Regions from separate parts of the Pseudomonas sp. Y3 TE3536 genome, predicted to be linked through region 4. Evidence: riboswitches for the same ligand, from Rfam matches in the RefSeq annotation. Region 4 holds a riboswitch; each other region holds the start of a gene.
The links. A riboswitch is a leader RNA that binds a small molecule or an ion and turns the genes downstream of it on or off. The one in region 4 is predicted to bind cobalamin.
Positions count from the first base shown of each region.

Region 1 (5,039 bases), 710 kb from region 4:
TCGCGCACCGCCCGGGCTTTCAGGCCCCGACCTTCGCCGCTCGCCAGTTCGCCACGCTTGACCAGTTGAGCCGTGGTCGCGCCTCGATCAACGTCATCACCGGCGGCGACAGCGGCGACCTGCAGCGCGACGGCGACTTCCTCGACAAGGACGCCCGCTATGCCCGTACCGACGAGTACCTGCAGGTGCTGCGCGACACCTGGACCCGCACCGAACCGTTCGACCATAACGGCACGCACTACCGGGTGGAAGACAACCTGACCCTGGTCAAGCCCGTGCAGCAGTTGCCCATCTACTTCTCCGGTGCTTCGGATGCAGCCGTCGAAGTGGCCGCCAAGCATGCCGATGTGTACATGATGTGGGGCGAACCGCTGGAGCAGGTGCGCGAGCGTATTGCCAAGGTGCGCAAGGCTGCAGCCCGTTATGGGCGTGAAAAGCACATCCGCTTCAGCCTGTCGCTGCGGCCGATCCTGGGGGCTACCGAGGAGCAAGCCTGGGCCCGTGCCGAGCGCATTCTGGCCGATGCCCAGACGCGCATCGGCATCCGCCAGGGCAACCGCCGCGAAAAGAACTTCGGCAAGAGCAACGCCGGCTCAGAGCGCCTGGTGCAGTTGGCCAGCCAGCGCAAGGTGCATGACACCCGGCTGTGGACCGAGATTGCCGCGTTGGGCGGCGGTGCGGGCAACTCGACGTCGCTGGTAGGGACGGCGGACCAAGTGGCTGAGGCGGCGCTGGCGTACTACGACCTGGGGGTTAGCACCTTCCTGTTCCGCGGGTTCGATCAGTTGCGCGATGCGGTGGAGTATGGCCAGGAACTGATTCCGCGGATTCGTGGGTTGGTGGCGCAGCGGGAGGCTGGGCGTAGCGCGCGGACGGCTTAGTGCATGGCTGGATTTTTTTGGCGCCTATGAGACCGAGCGCCGCCCGCGCGGCGCTTCGCAGCACAAGGCTGCTCCCACATCTGTTTCGGGCCAATTATTCCTGTGACATGTCTTGGCGCCCACTTCGATGTAGGAGCAGCCTTGTGCTGCGAAGCGCCGCGCAGGCGGCGCTCGACCTCCCAGGCACTGCAAAACCCGAAAATTGCTGGCCTACAACTTCTGAAATACTTTTCACGCGCACACCGCTGTGCAATTGACGGAAAACCTGCCTCGTGGTCTCCTAATGCCTCGCGTTCAGGTGCCCCTCAGGGGGTGAAACGGGAAACCGGTGCGTCGCAAGCCCTCGACCAGGGCCCGACCAAGCCGGTGCTGCCCCCGCAACGGTAAGCGAGCGAAGCGTCTAGACCACTGTGCCGCGTCATCTGGCATGGGAAGGGGCGCTTTTCAGGAGCCCTGCTCCTCCTCGTGAGCCCGGAGACCGGCCTGACGTTCATGAACACCCCGCGGTGGGCGGGCGCTGTCGCATTCCCCTGGGCGGATCACGTTCGGGGCTGCCGCGCTTGCCCGTTGCCCACAAAAAGCAGAGGAACGCGTCATGCCCGTCACCAGCGCCAAACACAGCATTGCCACCCCCGTCACCCTCAGTCAGCGTGTCGTCATCGCCGTCGGCGCCAGCCTGCTGGGCCTGTGCCTGGTGTACTTTGCCGGCTTCTCGCACATCGAAGCCGTGCACAACGCGGCGCACGACACCCGCCACAGCGCCGCCTTCCCCTGCCACTGAGTACGCCCCATGATCATGCGCATTGCCCGTACCGCGGGCTTCAGCGGGCTGCTTGCGGCCTTGCTGCTGACCCTGCTGCAAAGCTTCTGGGTTGCCCCGTTGATCCTTGAAGCGGAAACCTACGAATCCGCAGCCCCTGTTGCCGAGCATCACGAACACGGCGCCGAAGGGGCCGCGGCCCATGAACACAGCGCCGAAGCCTGGTCGCCTGAAGACGGCTGGCAACGCGTGCTGTCCACCACCGGGGGCAACCTGGTGGTAGCGGTAGGCTTCGCGCTGATACTGGTCGCCCTGTACAGCCTGCGTGAACCGAAGCGCGCGGGCACCGGCGCCCTGTGGGGCCTGGCGGGGTTCGCCGTGTTCTGCCTGGCCCCTACCCTGGGCCTGCCGCCAGAGCTGCCGGGCACCGCTGCCGCTGACCTGGGGCAACGCCAGGCCTGGTGGATCGGCACCGCAAGCGCTACCGCACTGGGCCTGGCCCTGTTGGTATTTGCCCGCCACTGGCTGGTTAAAGCGCTAGGCGCCGTGCTGCTGGTACTGCCGCATGTCATCGGTGCACCGCAACCCGAGGTGCATCAAAGCCTCGCGCCTGAAGCCCTGGAAGCCCAGTTCAAGGTCGCCAGCTGGCTGACCAACGCCGCCTTCTGGCTGGCCCTGGGCCTGCTCAGCGCGTGGCTGTACCGCCGCTCCAGTCAGGCCTGATGGTTTTAGACGCTACCCTGCCGGCGCTGTACGCCGGCTTTGGCTGCCGCCGGGGTTGCCCGGCGGACACCCTCGAAAACCTGCTGCGCCAAGCCTTGGCTGACCATGGCTTGGCGCTTTCAGCACTGCGCGGTATCGCCAGCATCGCCCTCAAGGCCGACGAACCTGGCCTGCAGCAACTGGCCAAACGCCTTGGCCTGCCCTTGCTGCTGTACGATGCCGGGCAACTTCTGCCCTACGAACCCTTGCTCAGCCATCGCTCGGCCGTCGCCCATGCACACAGCGGTTGTTGGGGCGTCGCAGAAAGCGCGGCGCTGGCCATGGCCAGCCAGCACCTCGGCACGGCCCGGCTGCGGGTCACACGCCAAGTGATCGGGCCGGCTACTCTGGCCCTGGCCTGCGGGCGATAATCGCAGCATCCCTTTCATTGCAAGGACTTTCCATGACGGTCTACTTCATCGGCGCCGGCCCCGGCGACCCGGAACTGATCACGGTCAAGGGCCAGCGCCTGATCCGCCAGTGCCCAGTGATCATCTATGCCGGCTCGCTGGTACCCGCGGCTGTGCTCGAAGGCCACCAGGCCGTGACCGTGATCAACAGCGCCGAGCTGCACTTGGAACAGATCATCAGTGCCATGCGCACGGCACACGCGCACGGCCAGGACGTGGCCCGCGTGCACAGCGGTGACCCGAGCCTGTATGGCGCAATCGGCGAGCAAATCCGCCACCTGCGTGAGCTGGGCATCGACTACCAGATCATCCCAGGCGTCACCGCCACTGCCGCCAGTGCGGCCTTACTAGGCTGCGAGCTGACCCTGCCACAGGTGTCGCAAACGGTGATTCTCACGCGCTTTGGCGACACTTCGCCGATGCCGCCCGGCGAGCAACTGGCCGACCTGGCGCGCCATGGCAGCACCTTGGCCATCCACCTGGGCGTAAAAAACTTGCCGCGTATTGTCAGCGAACTGTTGCCGCACTACGGCCCGCAATGCCCAGTTGCCGTGGTCCATCGCGCCACCTGGCCGGACCAGGACTGGGTGCGGGGCACCCTTGACGACATCGTCGAGCGCGTGGCGCTTAAGGATTTTCGCCGCACGGCGCTGATTCTTGTCGGCCATGTGCTGGGTGACACGCCTTTCGCCGAGTCGGCCTTGTACCGTGCCGGGCACGCGCACCTCTATCGCCCTGGCGACTGAGCATTGCCAGCGTTAGCGCAGGCGTAGCAGACTCAAGGTTCCCCCTGCCACCTGGAGCTACGCCAATGCTGGAATTACGACCCAATTGCGAGTGCTGCGACGCTGACCTGCCGGGTGATAGCCCAGACGCCTTGATCTGCTCCTTCGAATGCACCTTCTGCCGTGCCTGCGCCGACACCCGCCTGCACGGCCGCTGCCCCAACTGCTCCGGCCAGTTGCTGGCACGCCCGCCACGGGTCGGCCAAGCACTGGCCAACAACCCCGCCTCGACCCAGCGCGTGCGCAAACCTCACACCGCTTGCGCCTAACGGCCTTGTGCAAATAGGCATCGCCACGCCACGCGGGCGGTGCCTATCCCTGTTTTTGTAGGAATTTTCAACAACACCTACAGGGTTATTCAACAACTCTATACTCGGCATTACCAAACGTAGGGAATGGCCGTATCTTGCAGCGCTTCCGATAAACCCCCTTGCAGACGTATTCCTGAGTGTTCCAGGAAGCGGACCACAGCCCTACAGGAGTTTTCTTCATGACTACCGTCCTGATCGTCGACGACCACCCTATTGTCCGACTCTCCCTGCGCCTGCTGCTCGAGCGGGAGCGCTTTCACGTCGTGGGTGAAGTTGCCAATGGCAGCGAAGTGGCTCAGGCAGCACGCGAATTGCGGCCGGACGTGGTGCTGCTGGACATCGGTTTGCCCGGCCTGGACGGCATGGAGGTCATCAAACGGCTTCAGTGCCTGGAGCCAGTGCCCAAAATCATGGTGCTGACCGGGCAGGCCACCGACCTGTACGTGAGGCGCTGCCTGGATGCCGGCATCGGTGCCTTCGTCACCAAGGACGAAGACCACGAGGCCCTGCTGTTCGCGCTCAAGGCCTTGGTAAAAGGCTATTCGACCTTCCCGCAGATGTCGGTCAACAGCAATTCGCTGGAGAGCGAACCGACACGCCTGGCCAGCTTGTCCAACCGCGAAATGGAAGTGTTGCGGCGCCTGGCGCGCGGTGAAAACAACAAGAATATAGGCACCTGCATGAACCTCAGTGCCAAAACCATCAGCACCTACCGGGGCCGAATCATGGAAAAGCTCAAGACAGAATCGTTGGTAGAAATGGTCGATCTGGCCAAACGCAACAGCGTTTACTGAGCCCAGCCGCCATGACGCGCCTGCTGGCGAGCATCCTGTTGGCCATTGGCATGGCCAGTTCCCCTGGGTTGTTCGCCGACAGCGAACCACGGCAACTGCTAGCGCGCTCGATCAGCGCCGCGCCGCCCCTGCAACTGAGCGACCAGGACCGCCACTGGCTGCAGCAGCGCGGCCAGCTGGTACTGGGCAGCTCCCGGCCTGACTACCCGCCGTTCGAAATCAACATCAGCGAACGTGATTACGAAGGCCTGAGCGCCGACTATGCAGGCATCATCGCCGAGCAGTTGGGGATCCCGGTCGTAGTACGACGCTTCGACAACCGGCACGCAGCCATCG
Region 1 is NZ_JBRJHU010000001.1:5,394,681-5,399,719, forward strand. Features, by position in the region: gene AB7M33_RS24150 (LLM class flavin-dependent oxidoreductase) at 1-881, shown strand, start outside; cobalamin riboswitch at 1,161-1,382, shown strand; gene AB7M33_RS24155 (CbtB domain-containing protein) at 1,477-1,662, shown strand; gene AB7M33_RS24160 (CbtA family protein) at 1,672-2,364, shown strand; gene AB7M33_RS24165 (cobalamin biosynthesis protein) at 2,382-2,774, shown strand; gene cobM (precorrin-4 C(11)-methyltransferase) at 2,807-3,559, shown strand; gene AB7M33_RS24175 (DUF1272 domain-containing protein) at 3,625-3,867, shown strand; gene AB7M33_RS24180 (response regulator transcription factor) at 4,089-4,703, shown strand; gene AB7M33_RS24185 (transporter substrate-binding domain-containing protein) at 4,715-5,039, shown strand, end outside.
Region 1: linked by a shared signal. The riboswitch ahead of AB7M33_RS24155 (CbtB domain-containing protein) and the one ahead of AB7M33_RS27315 (ABC transporter substrate-binding protein) in region 4 are both predicted to bind cobalamin.

Region 2 (5,039 bases), 1.6 Mb from region 4:
GACCATGCCGCGCACCATGCGCGCATACCATGCCCAGTGCGACAGGGCGATGGCAATGATCACGTTGCTCAGGCCAGTACCCAGCAGGGTGACGAAGAAGAACGCCAGCACCAGCGTGGGGAAGGTCATGAACATGTCGCACAGGCGCATCAGCAGCAGGTCGACCTTGCCACCGACAAACCCGGACACCCCGCCCACCAGCAGGCCCAGAAACAGCACCAGCGCCAGTGTCAGCACTACGCTGCCCAGCGACAGTCGTGTGCCGACGATCAACCGGGACAGCACGTCGCGGCCAAGGTGGTCGGTGCCCAGCCAGTGGCTGCTGTCCGGTGGCATCAGGCGTCGGCCGAGGTCGACCAGGTCCGGGTCGTGCGGGGCAAGCCATTGGCCAAACACGGCCAACATGCAGAGCACGCTGACCAGTACCAGCCCTGCAATCAGGTTGGCCTGGCCGGCCAGCGTAGCGCGACGGAAGATGGCCAGCACACTCATGCGTCGACCCCTTCAAGACGGCTGCGAGGGTCGAGCCAGGCATAACAGACATCCACCACCAGGTTGCAGACCATCAGCAGGCCTGTCAGCAGCAGGGTGAAGCACTGTATGACCGGAAAGTCGCGGTTGAGCACCGCCGACACCGCGAAGCGGCCGACGCCGGGCCAGGCGAAGATGGTCTCGATTACCAGTGCCCCGCCGATCAATTCCCCAATGTGCATACCGGTGGCCGTGACGAAAGGTAGCCAGGCGTTGCGCAGCACGTGGTCACGCCATACCCGGCGCTCGGGCAGCCCGCGGGCACGGGCGTAGGTGACATAACGCTGGCCGCTGGCCTCCAGCAGGCTTGCCCGCAACAGGCGGGCGTTGATCGACATCGACATCAGGGCAATCGCCAGTACCGGCATCACCAGATGCCCGGCACTGCCGCGGCCCAGTGGCGGTAGCCAGCCCAGCCAAAGGGAAAACAGCGCAATCAGCAGAAACGCCAACCAGAAGTTGGGCATCGAGACACCCAGGAACGTCACCGCACGAACGGCGTGATCGGGCCAGCGCCCTTGCCAGCGCGCAGCCACCAGGCCAAGCGGAATCGACAGCAGCAGCGTGCAGGCCAGGGCCAGGCCGCCCAGTTGCAAGGTGGCGGGCAGGTAGTAAAGGAGGTCGTCGAGCACCGGCCGCCCCGTGAGGTATGAAATACCGAAGTCCAGCTGCACGGCCTTCGCGAGCCAGGTCAGGTACTGCTCAAGCAACGGCCGGTCGAGGCCCAAGGTATGGCGGACTTCGGCAATGGCCGCGTCAGTCGGCGGGATGTGCGACAGGCGAAGGTAGTCCAGGGCCGGGTCGGTGCTGCCCAGGTGCAGCAGCACGAAGACCAGCAGTGAAACACCGAGCATTACCGGTACCAGCAGTGCCAGCCGCAACAGGATATAGCGCAGCATGTCAGTCTCCCTGCTTCGGTGTCATGGCTTCGAACGGCACGTCGAACAGCGTGCTGCCAAATTGCACATGGGCAACGGAGTCGCGGCGAACGCTGATGGCGGTAAGGTAGGAAATCGGCAGGTACACGGCTTGCTCATGCAAGGTGGTGAGGATGAACCGGTACTGTTCGGCGCGTTGCTGCGCGTCGGTACTTGCCAGTACCTGGCCAATGCGTTGGTCCAGTTCGTCCTTGATCGCCAAACCGCGCTGCGCCATGTAGTCGGCATGGCCGGCATAGCGCATGGAGCTGACAAAGGAGTGCGGGTCGTAGGGCGCTCCCCAGGTGTCGGCGAAGATCATGCCGAAGTCGCCATCGCGCTGGCGCCGGACCAGCCCACCTTCTTCGACCGCACGCAGCTCAATGCGCATGCCGACGTTAGCCAGCTCGCCTTGCAGCACTTCGGCCAGGCTCTTCTGCAGTGCGCTGGTGCCGAGGAACACCAGTTCGATCGACAGCGGTTCACCGGCCTTGCTACGTACCGTTGTGCCTGCCGTCAGGGTCCAGCCGGCAGCGTCAAGTTCGCGGGCGGCTTGGGCAGGGTCGTAGGCGTAGGGTTTCAGGCCGATGTCGGCATAGGGCATGTTGCTGGCGAACAGGGTATCGGCACGGGGCTCGAGGCCATACAGAATCTTGTCGATGATGGCCTGCTTGTTCACCGCTTGGTTGATCGCTTGACGCACGGCCAGGTCACGGGTGGCGCCATGCCCGGTGTTCATCGCCAGGGTGCGGGTAGCCAGCGGTGCCGAGAGGGCGGTGGCGAAGCCTTGGTCGCGCAGGCGCACGAACGTGCCGGCGGTAATCTCGCCGGCGGCCCCTTGAATCAGCTCGAGCTCGCCGGCCTGCAGGGCCAGCGCGCGGCTGTTGGGATCAGGGATGACGTTTACCCGCACCTCGCCATAGGCCGGCTTTGCGCCCCAGTAAAAGGGGTTGCGGGCAAAGCGGTCATACTCGCCCAAGCGCGATTCGACGCGCATCCATGGGCCGGTGCCGGCGGGTTCGCCAGGTTTGGCCTGTGGGGCGCCGAAGCGCAGCGGGCGCACTTGGGCCAGTTCCATCAACGTTGGGTAATACGGGTGCTTGAGCACCAGGCGCAAGGTCAGGCGGTCAGGGGCCTCGATGTGGTCGAGGGTGGTGACCAGCTCCATCCAGCGATGGCGTTGGCTGTTGGCAAGGACGGCATCCAGGTTGGCCTTGGCAGCTGCAGCGTCGAATGGCGTGCCGTCACTGAAGCGCACGCCATCTCGCAAGTTGAAGGTGTAGGTCTTGCCATCGTCGGAGACTTGCCAAGCCTGTGCCAACCACGGCTCTACAGTGCCCGCCGAGGTGTAACGCACCAGCGGTTCATACACCATGGCCTGGGCGTACATCTGATTGGGCGAGTAGCCGTGTGGGTCGAGCGGGCCTGCGTTAACGGGCCAGGAATACACCAGCGTCGGGCTTTGTTGGGGTGTGCTTTCTGCGTGTGCGCAGAGGCTCGCGGCGACCATGAGAATGCCCCAGAGGGCGGGCTTTCGTTTAGCTGACTGCTGCTTCACACGGGGTCCCCACTTCGACGGAGGCGTAAGGCTAAAGAGTGGTGGGAATGATGTCCATGCAAAAACTTCTTACTGAACGTTACAAAATGCCGCGCCAGAAAAGGCAGTAGAAAGCCCTGGCGATGATTGAACCGTGACGCGTTCGCCCAGGGCCTGAAGTGGCGAGCTCAGGCGACCTGTTTGCCACAAGCCGGTTGACGCAGCGGGCTTTTGATGGTCATCTGCGCGCCTGTTTCAGGTGCCCCCTGCCGCCGTGCATGGGGTGAAACGGGAAGCCGGTTCGTCATCGTTCGATGATCAGTCCGGCGCTGCCCCCGCAACGGTATGCGAGCGAAGCATTCAAGACACCACTGTGCCCTGGCATGGGAAGGTGAAGGCTTCATGACCCTCGCGAGCCCGGAGACCGGCCTGAAGCATCGTTTGGCAAACCCGCGGTGGGCGGGCGCAGGCCGGTTTCCGTGGGCGTGCTCGCCCGCGATTCCTCTTTGCGTTGTTCCCCCGGGATTCTTTCATTCCTGCTTCAAGTGGAACGACATGTCCCGTTATTCGCTGTTCAGTTCTCTGCCAGGTACGCTGCTGCACGCCAGCCTGGTGCCCTGTGTTTTTCTCTCTGTTGCCGCCCACGCCGCCGAGGCGGACAACGCCCTGGCGCTACCGGCCACGGACATTACCGGCACGGCCGAGCACAACCCTCAGCCCGACCTGCATACCCCAGGCACCAGTGGCTCGAGGCTTGGCCTGACGCCGCTGGAAACCCCAGCCAGCGTGACCAATATCAGTGCCGAGCAAATCCTCAAGCGCAACAACGCCACGGTGCAGGACGCGGTCACCCGTTCACCCGGCATCACCTTCATCGGCACCCCCGGTAACGGCGGCACGGCCTTGTCGGCCCGCGGCTTCACCGGGCACAGCTCGACCATGCAGTTGTACGACGGTACCCGGCTGTACGTGGGCGCCGGCACAGTGACCTTCCCGGTCGATACCTGGTCGGTCGAGCGCATCGATGTGCTGCGCGGCCCGGCCTCGGTGCTGTACGGGGAGGGCGCCACCGGTGCGGTGGTCAACGTCGTGCCGAAGAAGCCCTTTGAAGGCGAAATCCGCAATCACCTGCGCCTGGGCTACGGCTCGGATGACCGTCGGCAGATGGCCCTGGACAGCGGCGGCTCGCTGACCGACACCTTGAGCTACCGCCTGAACCTCAACAAGCTGGCCAGCAACGGCTGGGTCGACCGGGGCGATTCGCAGAGCCTTGCCATCAGCGGCGCGCTGCGCTGGCAGCCCAGCGATGAACTGAGCTTCACCCTCAGCCACGACTACGGAGACCAAGACCCGCAGCAGTACATGGGGACGCCGTTGGTGGACGGGCATTACCGCGAGTCGCTGCGCGATCACAACTACAACGTCGACAACGCCGAAGTGCATTACAACGACCAGTCCACACGGCTAGTCACCGACTGGGTAATCAACGACAACCTCACCGCCAGCAACCAACTGTACTTCCTCAAGGCCCAGCGCCGCTGGCGCAACGCCGAGACCTACACCTGGCTGCCAGGCGACCAGGTGCGGCGCAGCAGCTTCATCAGCATCAAGCAGACCCAGGAACAGCTTGGCGATCGCCAGTCGTTCACCCTGCAACACCCACTGTTCGGCCTGGACAGCCAGACCGTGGTGGGCGCCGACTACAACACGATCCGTTTCGTGCGCAAGCACGACTTCGGCAACACCCTGACCGATACCGTGCCGCTGTCCGGTTCCGGTGGGGGCGAGTACATCAGCAACGACCCTTACCGCTCGCGCGAAGCCAACCAGGCCAAGCAGTTCTCGCTGTTCGCCGAAAACCGCACGCAACTCACCGAGCGCCTGTCGTTGATCACCGGTGCACGCCGCGACCAGGTGCACCTGAACCGCGACGACCTGGATGCCGATACCCGCACCGATCGCAGCTTGTCTGGCGACAACTGGCGCGCCGGCCTGGTGTTCGCGCTGACCGAGGACCTGTCGGTTTATGGCCAGTACGCTACCAGTACCGAAGG
Region 2 is NZ_JBRJHU010000001.1:4,496,889-4,501,927, forward strand. Features, by position in the region: gene nikC (nickel ABC transporter permease subunit NikC) at 1-492, opposite strand, end outside; gene nikB (nickel ABC transporter permease subunit NikB) at 489-1,430, opposite strand; gene nikA (nickel ABC transporter substrate-binding protein) at 1,432-3,006, opposite strand; cobalamin riboswitch at 3,226-3,432, shown strand; gene AB7M33_RS20395 (TonB-dependent receptor) at 3,541-5,039, shown strand, end outside.
Region 2: linked by a shared signal. The riboswitch ahead of AB7M33_RS20395 (TonB-dependent receptor) and the one ahead of AB7M33_RS27315 (ABC transporter substrate-binding protein) in region 4 are both predicted to bind cobalamin.

Region 3 (5,039 bases), 1.2 Mb from region 4:
TGTTTTTCTTGGCTTCAGCGCCCGGCTGCAGGCTGGCGGCATAGTTGCCACCGACCTTGGCCGCGCCGGTACCTTGTGGGGCGGCACGGTCGAAGCTGGAGATCTGGAAGTTGTGCGGCTTCATGCCGCCTTTGAAGTACGAGCCAACCGGGATAGCGAAGACCGAGAAGATGAACTCGGGGGCGGTGCGCACGCCGATGTTGTCACCGGTGCCGATCACGAACGGGCGCAGGTACAGGGCGCCTTTGCCATGGGGCGGCACGAAACGCTCGTTGGCCTTGACCACTTGCTTGCACGCCTCGATGAACACATCGGTCGGCACGTGTGGCATCAGCAGGCGGGCGCAGCTGCGCTGCATGCGTGCGGCGTTCTGGTCCGGGCGGAACAGGTTGATCGAGCCGTCCTTGCACCGGTAGGCCTTCAGGCCCTCGAAGCACTGTTGGCCGTAGTGCAGGGCAGTGGAGCCTTCGCTGATGTGCAGTACGTTGTCTTCGGTCAGGGTGCCCTTGTCCCACTCGCCATTGCGCCATACGGACAGGTAGCGTTTATCGGTCTTGATGTAGTCGAAACCCAGCTTGTCCCAGTTAATGCTCTCGTTACTCATGACACCCTCGATTGTCTTGCAGATGCCCGATCGCTCGGGCTGCTGTTATATGCGCACCACGCCACGATAATACATCCGTCGCGGATCGGGAACGGCCAGTCACGAAACAGCGTGCGATTGGGTAGGGGGAGGGCGTATGTCTGGGGTTTTGCGGCGGCTATGAGGCCGAGCGCCGCCCGCGCGGCGCTTCGCAGCACAAGGCTGCTCCTACAGTCAGTTTCGGGCCAATTATTCCTGAGGCATTGACGCCCGCCTCGATACTGGCCCGAAACAGACTGTAGGAGCAGCCTTGTGCTGCGAAGCCCCGCGCAGGCGGGGCTCGATCTCGAGAGCGCCGAAGACCCTCCGCCATACACCCAGGCCACTACTTCTATCTCAGCGCCCCCGCAACCGCTTACCCCAATCCCCGCCGTGGCTCCGACTACAAGCCTCTTCACTGTCAAACCGCACATGCCAGGCCGGGTGGTCCAGCCGTATCCCCACTTCATCAAGCGCCTGACAGGTCAACGCCAGCATCCGCGCTTTGGCCACCCCAGCCAGCGCTGCAGCCTTGTCTGCCTCGCGCTCGAATACCCAGGTAATGCGCAGGCTGGCCGGAAAACTGTCGGGGTCAAGGTGATGGGTAAGCCAGGTGAACCCGACAATCTCTGCCTTGGCCGTTTCGCAGGCGTCCGTCAGGCAAACCACCAGCTCACGCTCCACGCGGGCCATTTCGCGCTTGCCCATGGCCTTCATTGCGAGGCCTCATCATCGATTTGCTGGCAGAAGCGCAGGCGGTTGCCAAACGGGTCATGGACCTGCATCTGCAGGCCCCAGTCCAGGCGTTCGGCTTCGGGGCGGGCGTAGCCGTAGCGTTTGGCCTGAAGTTCGCGCTCGAGGGCGCGCAGGTCGTCGAGGCGGGCGAACACGGTCGAACCCGGGGTGGCATCGCCGTGGTGTTCGCTTAGGTGCAGGATCAACCCGTCGCGGTGGATTTGCGCGTACAGGGGCAGGTCCGGGCTGAAGCGGTGTTCCCAGTCCAGGCTGAAGCCGAGGAAGTCGAGGTAGAACTCTTTGGCTTTTTCGACCGAGAAAATACGCAGTACCGGGATGGCGGGGGCGAGCGGCATAGGGCGTCCTTGGCCGTTGATAAAGGTGCAACTGTAGCGCAGATGCGCCAATGCCTGTGTGTCTGTCGCGCAATGGTCGACGGCAATGGTTGACCACCTGCCAGCCACTGCGTAGCCTTGCCACTTCGAGGTTCTTCGGCCAGGCCGAAGCTAAGACGGGAACGCGGTACAAGCCGCGGCTGCCCCCGCAACTGTAAGCACCGACAACGGGTCGACACAGCCACTGCGTAACCGCGCGGGAAGGCGTCGCGCCCTCCAGCCCTGCTATTCAAAGCATGGCAGGTACGGTGCGAGCCAGGAGACCTGCCTCGAGGCGATTTCGACTTTCAACCGGGCGGGGTGATCCGGTGGCGAACAAGCCCGGCCGACCTGGCCCGTGGCTTTCGTCCTGCATGCCCGCGCCATCTTGCCAAGGGCATCGCGACATGAAAACACTGGCCAAACTCCCCGTCACCATCGTTACCGGCTTCCTCGGTTCGGGCAAGACCACCTTGCTTCGCCACATGCTCGACAACGCCCAAGGCCGCCGTATCGCGGTGATCGTCAATGAATTTGGCGAACTGGGCATCGATGGCGAGATCCTAAAACAGTGCAGCATCGGTTGCACCGAAGAAGAGGCCAGCGGCCGCGTGTACGAGCTGGCCAATGGCTGCCTGTGCTGCACCGTGCAGGAAGAGTTCTTCCCAGTCATGCGCGAGTTGGTCGCACGCCGTGGCGACCTTGACCACATCCTCATCGAAACCAGTGGTCTGGCGCTGCCAAAGCCGTTGGTACAGGCCTTCCAGTGGCCAGAAATCCGTAACGCCTGCACCGTCGATGCGGTCATTACCGTGGTCGACAGCCCGGCTGTGGCGGCCGGCACCTTTGCCGCCTACCCAGACCAGGTGGACGCACAGCGCAAGCTCGACCCGAACCTGGACCACGAGTCGCCGCTGCACGAACTGTTCGCCGACCAATTGGCCAGTGCCGACCTGGTGGTGCTGAACAAGGCCGACCTGATCGACGCGGAAGGCCTGGCCAAGGTCCGCGCCGAGGTGGCCGAAGAGCTGCCACCCGCCGTCAAGGTGATCGAGGCCAGCAGCGGCCGTCTGCCACTGGACGTACTGCTGGGCGTGGGCGCCGAGTCCGAGGTGCACATCGATGGCCGCCGTACCCACCACGATTCGCACCACGATGGCGATGATCACGACGATCATGACCACGACGCCTTCGATTCGATCTCCATCGACCTGCCAGAAGCCGACGAAAGCCTGTTGCTCGATGCCCTGACCCAGTTGGTGGTCGAGTTCGGCATCCTGCGCGCCAAAGGTTTCGCCGCCATCCCGGGCAAGCCGATGCGCCTGCTGGTGCAAGGCGTGGGTACCCGCTTCGACAAGCACTTCGACCGCGCCTGGCGCGCCGACGAACCGCGTATCACACGCCTGGTGCTGATCGGTCAGGACCTGGATGCCGTGCAGCTCGAAGCGCGTTTGCGCCAGGCCTTGGGCGCCTGACCCATGCACCTGCTGCGGACCCAGCCCGGCGGCTTCGTGCCGGATGACAGCATTGCCGACCTCGGCCAGACACCCGCCGAACTGGTGATCCTCTGCAGCGGCGATTCACACCTGGCATTGCTCGCCGATACCGCCGAGCAATTGCCCGAGGACTACCCCAGCCTGCGCCTGGCCAACCCGATGCAGGTGCAGAACCACGCCTCGGTCGACCTGTATGTCGACGAGGTGCTGCGCCATGCCAAGGTCATTTTGGTGTCGTTGCACGGGGGCGTTGGCTACTGGCGCTATGGCGTCGAGCAACTGGTCGCCCTGGCGGCCCGCGGCGTGCAGTTGATCCTGGTGCCGGGCGATGACCGCCCGGACCCTGAGCTGACCGGCCTGGGCACCGTGACCGGCGATCAGGCCGAACGCCTCTGGCACTACCTGCGCCAGGGCGGCAAGGCCAACGCCCTCAACCTGTTCAACTGCCTGGCCAACCAATGGCTGGGCCGTGACTATGGCTGGGACGAGCCGCAGCCACTGCCACGCACCTCGGTGTATCACCCGGCCAAAGGCAGTGCACTGCTTGAGGACTGGTACGCGCAGTGGCACCCGGAGCATCCGGTGGCACCGTTGCTGTTCTACCGGTCACACCTGCAAGCGGCCAACACCGCGTTCATCGACGTCTTTTGCGAGCGTTTGCTGGCGGCGGGGCTCAACCCCTTGCCGATTGCCGTGGCCAGCCTCAAGGAAAGCGCCTGCTTCGAACAGGTCGAAGCCTGGCTGGATGAAGTCGGCGCCGAGGTCTTGATCAACACCACGGGGTTTGCCTTGTCCAGCCCCGAACGTCCCAACCTGCGCCCGTTCCGCCGCGACATCCCGGTGTTGCAGGCCATTTGCGCGCAGGACAACCAACCCGCATGGGAAGCCAGCGAGCAGGGCCTGGGCGCGCGTGACCTGGCCATGCACATCGTTTTGCCGGAGCTGGACGGGCGGATCATCACTCGCCCGGTCAGTTTCAAGGACATGGCCTGGCGCAGTGAGCGCAGCCAGTCCGACGTAGTCTGTTACCGCGCCCACCCCGAGCGCATGGATTTTGTCGCCGAGCTCGCTCGGCGCTGGGTAGAGCTGGCCCGGTTAGCCAATGGCCAGAAGCGCGTAGCGCTGGTGCTGGCCAACTACCCGACCCGTGACGGCCGGATCGGCAACGGGGTAGGGCTGGATACGCCGGCAGCGGCCTTGAATATCCTCAAGGCACTGCAGGCCGAAGGGTATCCGTTGGCGGGCCTGCCAGGCACTGGCACGCAGTTGATCCAGCAGTTGCTGGGCGGCGTGACCAATGACCTCGATCACCTGGACCAACGCCCGTGCGCGCAGAGCCTGAGCCTGGATGACTACCAGGCAGCCTTTTCCCGCCTGCCTGAAGTCAACCGCCAGGCAGTGCTGGAGCGCTGGGGGCCGCCGGAGCAAGACCCGATGTACCGCAGTGGCCGCTTGATGGTTGCGGGCTTGCGCTATGGCCTGACCTTCGTCGGCATCCAGCCGGCGCGGGGCTATCAGGTCGATCAAAGCGCGGTGTATCACGACCCTGACCTGGTGCCGCCACACGCGTACTTGGCGTTTCACTTCTGGCTGCGCCATGCCTTTGCCGCCGACGCGGTGATCCATGTCGGCAAGCACGGCAACCTGGAGTGGCTGCCTGGCAAGGGGGTAGGGTTGTCTGCGCAATGCTGGCCTGACGCGCTGCTGGGCCCGCTGCCGAACATCTACCCGTTCATCGTCAACGACCCGGGTGAAGGCGCCCAGGCCAAGCGCCGAACCCAGGCGGTGATCATCGACCACCTGATGCCGCCG
Region 3 is NZ_JBRJHU010000001.1:4,902,254-4,907,292, forward strand. Features, by position in the region: gene AB7M33_RS22200 (branched-chain amino acid aminotransferase) at 1-604, opposite strand, end outside; gene AB7M33_RS22205 (hypothetical protein) at 980-1,339, opposite strand; gene AB7M33_RS22210 (glyoxalase superfamily protein) at 1,336-1,713, opposite strand; cobalamin riboswitch at 1,825-2,038, shown strand; gene cobW (cobalamin biosynthesis protein CobW) at 2,139-3,206, shown strand; gene cobN (cobaltochelatase subunit CobN) at 3,210-5,039, shown strand, end outside.
Region 3: linked by a shared signal. The riboswitch ahead of cobW (cobalamin biosynthesis protein CobW) and the one ahead of AB7M33_RS27315 (ABC transporter substrate-binding protein) in region 4 are both predicted to bind cobalamin.

Region 4 (5,039 bases):
GCCCGACAAAACCGATGGCGCCGACGATGGACACCATCACCGCCGTCACCAGCGCGGCACAACTGATCAGCAACAACTGGGTGCGTCGCACCGGGATCCCCAGCGACGCGGCCGAGTCGGCGCCGAAGGTAAAGGCATCCAGCGCGCGGCGGATGCCACAGGCACACCACCAGCCCGAACAGTGCCACGGGCAGGGCCAGCCACACGGACGGCCAGCGCACGCCACTGAGGTTGCCCAGCAGCCAGAACAGAATGCCGCGCGCCTGCTCGGCGGTGGCCGACTTGGTGATGAGGAACGCGGTCAGCGCAGTGAACAGTTGCGAGCCAGCGATGCCGGCGAGTATCACCTGGGCGTTGTTGTTGCTCGGCCCAGCGGCGCGGGCCAGCACCAGCACCAGCGCAAATGCCGCCAGCGCGCCGATGAAGGCGCCCCCGGACATGCTCAGGGCGACGCTGCCCAGCCCCAGCAGGCCGACCATCACCGCGCCGGTCGAGGCACCGGCCGACAACCCCAACAGGTAGGGCTCGGCCAGCGGGTTGCGCAGCAGCGCCTGCAGGATCACGCCACACGTGGCCAGCCCGGCGCCACAGGCGGCGGCGACCAGGGTGCGGGTCAGGCGGTAGTTCCAGACGATACCGGCATCGATCGGGTCGACCGGGTAACCGGCCTGCCACAGGTGATTGGCCAGCACTTGGTAGACCACGTTCGGCGCCAGGTTGCTCTCGCCGATCGCCGTGCCGGCCACCAGCGCGACACACAGGGCTGCCAGGGCCAGGGCGCTGTAGGGCAACAGGCGGCTCATCACTGGGCTGCTTTACCGCTGGCGAACGCCGTCGACAGCGTCTGCAGGCCACGGAACAGGCGGATGCCGGCCTGCATGGCGTCGGCGTCAAGGACGATGATGCGGTCGTTCTTCACCGCGTCCATGTTGCGGGTAACCGGGTCGTTGCGCAGGAATTCGAGTTTTTTCTGGTAGTCGTCTGCCGGGAAGCGGCGACGGTCCATGCGGGCGATGATCAACCAGGTCGGGTTGGCCTTGGCCAGGGTTTCCCAGCCCACGGTCGGCCATTCTTCGGTGGACTCCACCACATTGCGCACCCCCAGGGTACGCAGCATGAAGTCAGCCACCCCTTGGCGGCCGGCGACGTAGGGGTCGATATCCAAGTCGGCGCTAGAGAACCAGAACAGCGCCGAGGTGTTCGACAAATCCTTGCCAGCCAAGTGCGCCTTGGCGCTGTCCAGGCGGCTCTTGAGGTCGGCGTTCAACGCGGTGCCGCGGTCTTGCACGTCGAAGATTTCGGCCAGCTGGTTGACGCTCTTGTAGATGCTCTCGACCTGGAACGCCTGCAGGCGGGTGCCGTCGGCGCCCACCAGGTTGTCCTTGCCTTCGCAGTCCGACGGCAGCAGGTAGGTCGGGATCTTCAGCTCGTCGAACTGCTCGCGGGTGCCGACCACGCCTTGTGCGCCGACCATCCATTCAAACTGTACGGCCACCAGTTGCGGACGCTTGCCGACCACCGCCTCGAAACTGGGGTCGTTGTCGGCCAGGCGCTCGACCTTGTCGTTCAGCGCCTTGTACTCGGGCAGCACGTTGTTGAACCACAGCGAGGTACCGGCCAGCTTGTCGCCCAGCCCCAGTGCGTAGAGCATCTCGGTGCCGGCCTGGCCAATGGTCACTGCACGCTCGGGCGCGTGGGCGAAGGTCTGCGGCATGCCGCAGTTGTCGACCGTGAGTGGGTAGTGGGTGGCGGCAGCCTGGGCCAGGCTGGTGAGGCTGAGGCCGGCGATCAAAGCGGCAAGACGAGGCAGCATGAGGGGACGATCTCCTATCGAAGGGTTCACGGAATGAACGCATGGACAGGCATCGCCGAGCCCCGTGCACGCGGCAGGGGGCAGCACCCAGAAAAGGGTGGAGATGGCCATCCCGGACACCCCGCCGGTTGGTGTTTTTGCGCCGGCAGGTCTCCTGACTGGTGCGTCATGGCCCAGCTCCAGCCTTCCCGGACAAGGTTATCCAGTGGCATCGATGGAGCAGGCTCGGCACCTACAGTTGCGGGGGCAGTTCCGTTTGGCCCGCGTTAGCGGGCTTGGGATTCCCTATTAATTCCGTGGTGGAAACCGGCGGCCGGCATGGTAGACCATCAGGCAGCCGGGTGAAAACGCTTTTCAGAAGTACTTGAGCCAGGTGATGTCACGCCGACGCGCCTTCAGCCGGGCGAAGCTACGTACCGGCAGGTACAGCGACACGGCGAGCAAGGCGGCGCCCAGCCACACGGCGCCGATGCCGTCGAAGCCAAAGTAATCCCCCTGGTTGTGGCCGAACAGCGCGACGCAGGCCAGGTAAAGCAGCTTCAGCACATACAGGTGCAGCAGGTAGAAAAACATCGGTGCTGCGCCGTAAACCGCCAGGGCGTTGATCCAGCGGGCCTGGCCGGCACGCTCGAAGGCGCGCAACAGCAGCAGGCCACAGCCCAGGGTGAGGGCCAGGAACAGCAAGGACGGCGGATACTTGGTGATGTTGAAGAAGCTCATCAGCGTTTGCGTCAACGTCGGGTACCCGCTCCAGGGTGCCTCGCCGTAGCCGTTGAGCATGCGCAGCACGACAAAACCAAGCAGTGCGATCACCCCGGCCAGCAGCAGGCGGTGCTGGCGTTGGCCTGCGTCGCTGCCACGGGCGAACCAGGGGCCAAGGCCGTAGCCCAAGGCGATGACGCCGATCCAGGGCAGCACGGGGTACGACGTGCGCAGGCGCAGGTTGTCGGAGAATGCCAGCCAGCCACGGTCGTGCAGGATCGCCCACGGCACGTGCAGGGCCGACTCAGCGCCGAAGTGCAGGCTGTCGAGCAGGTTGTGCCCGGCGACGATGATTGCACCCAGGGCGATCAGCGCTGCCCGTGGCAACCACACCAGCAGCGACAGGGCGATCATGCTCACGCCAATGGCCCAGATCACCTGCAGGTAGATCACGCTGGGGGGCAGTTGGAAGGTCCAGGCGAAGTTGACGAGGGTGAACTCGAGCGCCACCAGGAACAGCCCGCGTTTGAACAGAAAGGCCGAGACATCGCTACGGCCCTGGTACTTCTCGCCATACAGCCAGGCCGAAAGGCCCGTCAACAGGACAAACACCGGCGCGCACAGGTGGGCCAGGGTACGGCTGAAGAACAACGACGGGTCGGTGACGTCGATGGCCATCGGGTCGCTGACCTGGCGGTGCAGAAAGAAGGTCTCGCGGACGTGGTCCAGGAGCATGAACAGGATGACCAGGCCGCGCAGGGCATCGATGCTCTGCAGGCGCTGGGTAAGCAGGGTGGGGGTGGCGCTGGCGCTAGTCATGGAAGGTCGCTGGTAGGAATGGGTGTCAAATGAAACGTTATCTTATAACTTAAATTGGGTGGTCAGCAATGGGGATTTGGAGGGGGTGTATGGCGTGAGGGGGGGGGCCTATGAGATCGAGCGCCGCCCGCGCGGCGCTTCGCAGCACAAGGCTGCTCCTACAGTTGTTTCGGGCCAGTAACGCCTGTGCGCGCGCGCGACCGCCTTGTTGGTCCGACGCGATATCAAGGTGGGCACCAAGGGGCCGCGCGCCCATGCCCCAGGAATAATTGGCCCGAAACAGATGTGGGAGCAGCCTTGTGCTGCGAAGCGCCGCGCGGGCGGCGCTCGATCTCATAGGCGCTGCATAACCCAAGGCATTCGCTCTCAATGATTTTTTTCGAACTTTCTCCAAAGCGTGTCTCTCGAACCGCTCGTTATCACTGTTTTCACGTCATGGAGACTTCACGCATGTCCGCTCGTCACCTGTTGCGTCACACTTGCCTGCTCGCCTTGATCGCTTCGCCTTTAGCCGCCACCGCCGCGCCCAGTACCGACCCGCTGTTCACCCTCGGCCTGCTGGGTGCCTATAACGACTTCAAATTCGAAGGCGGCAGCGAAACCGACAAGGAACACTTGGGGCAGGGCGGTGTATTCGCCACCTTCGGCAACAAGATGACCGCAGAGTCCGGCTTCATCTACCAGATCGGTGCCGAGGCCAAGTACGGCAAGAAGAATGACAACAAACTCAAGGAAGCCCAGGCCGATCTCGACCTCGGTTGGCGTGCTGCACTGGATGCGCGCAACTTTGTCGATGTGACCGTGGGCGGCGGCTACAGCTGGTCGCGCTTCGAGCCCGAAATCAACGACCTGGACACCAAACTCACGGTCAAGTCGCCCTTCGCCAAGGCGGCCTTGGGTTACAACCACCAGTTCGATGCGTCGACCCTGCGCGTGGAGGTGGGCGCGCGTCATACCCTCGATGGCCGTGCGCGCCTGAAGGTCGATGATTTCGGCAGTGACACCGTGGACCTTAAAGACCGCACCAACCCCTATGCCGAGGTCAGCCTGCTGATGAACCAGCAGGGCGGCATGCCGGTACAGGCGGGGGTCTACTACACCCGCACCGAGTACAAGCTGGATGGCGACTCGCCCGTGGCGGACAACACCAAACTCAAGCGTGATGAGTTTGGCTTCAAAGTCGGCTTGGCGTTCTAAGCAGCGATTTGCCAAGACCGCGGTTTGTGTAGGAGCAGCCTTGCGCTGCGAAGGGGCCAGTGCAGGCGATGACCAGCATGATGCATGCGCTGCCTCTTCGCAGCGCAAGGCTGCTCCTACCGTCGGCTAACGCCCCCGTCGGCGCGACACGCGGGCCTCGATGTTCTTGCGCCCGATCAACAGTGGCGGTTTTTCCACCACTGGCTCATCCGCCAGCCACTTGTACATCACCAGGCAATCCACCAAGCCCAGCCGGGCATGCCGGAAAGCCTTGGGTAGGCGGCCGACCGTTTCGAAACCGAGTTTGTGCCACAGCGCCACGGCCACGTCGTTGCTGGCCACGACCGAATTGAACTGCAGCGCCAGAAACCCCTCCTGGCGCGCCAGCTTCTGCGAATGCTCGCACATCATCCGGGCCACGCCACGGCCACGCGCGGCCTCGCAGACCATGTAACCGCAGTTGCCTACGTGGGCCCCGGGGCCGGCAGCATTGGCTTTGAGGTAGTAG
Region 4 is NZ_JBRJHU010000001.1:6,103,144-6,108,182, reverse strand. Features, by position in the region: partial or broken gene AB7M33_RS27320 (FecCD family ABC transporter permease) at 1-803, opposite strand, end outside; gene AB7M33_RS27315 (ABC transporter substrate-binding protein) at 803-1,813, opposite strand; cobalamin riboswitch at 1,941-2,139, opposite strand; gene AB7M33_RS27310 (DUF1624 domain-containing protein) at 2,168-3,334, opposite strand; gene AB7M33_RS27305 (outer membrane beta-barrel protein) at 3,785-4,531, shown strand; gene AB7M33_RS27300 (GNAT family N-acetyltransferase) at 4,658-5,039, opposite strand, start outside.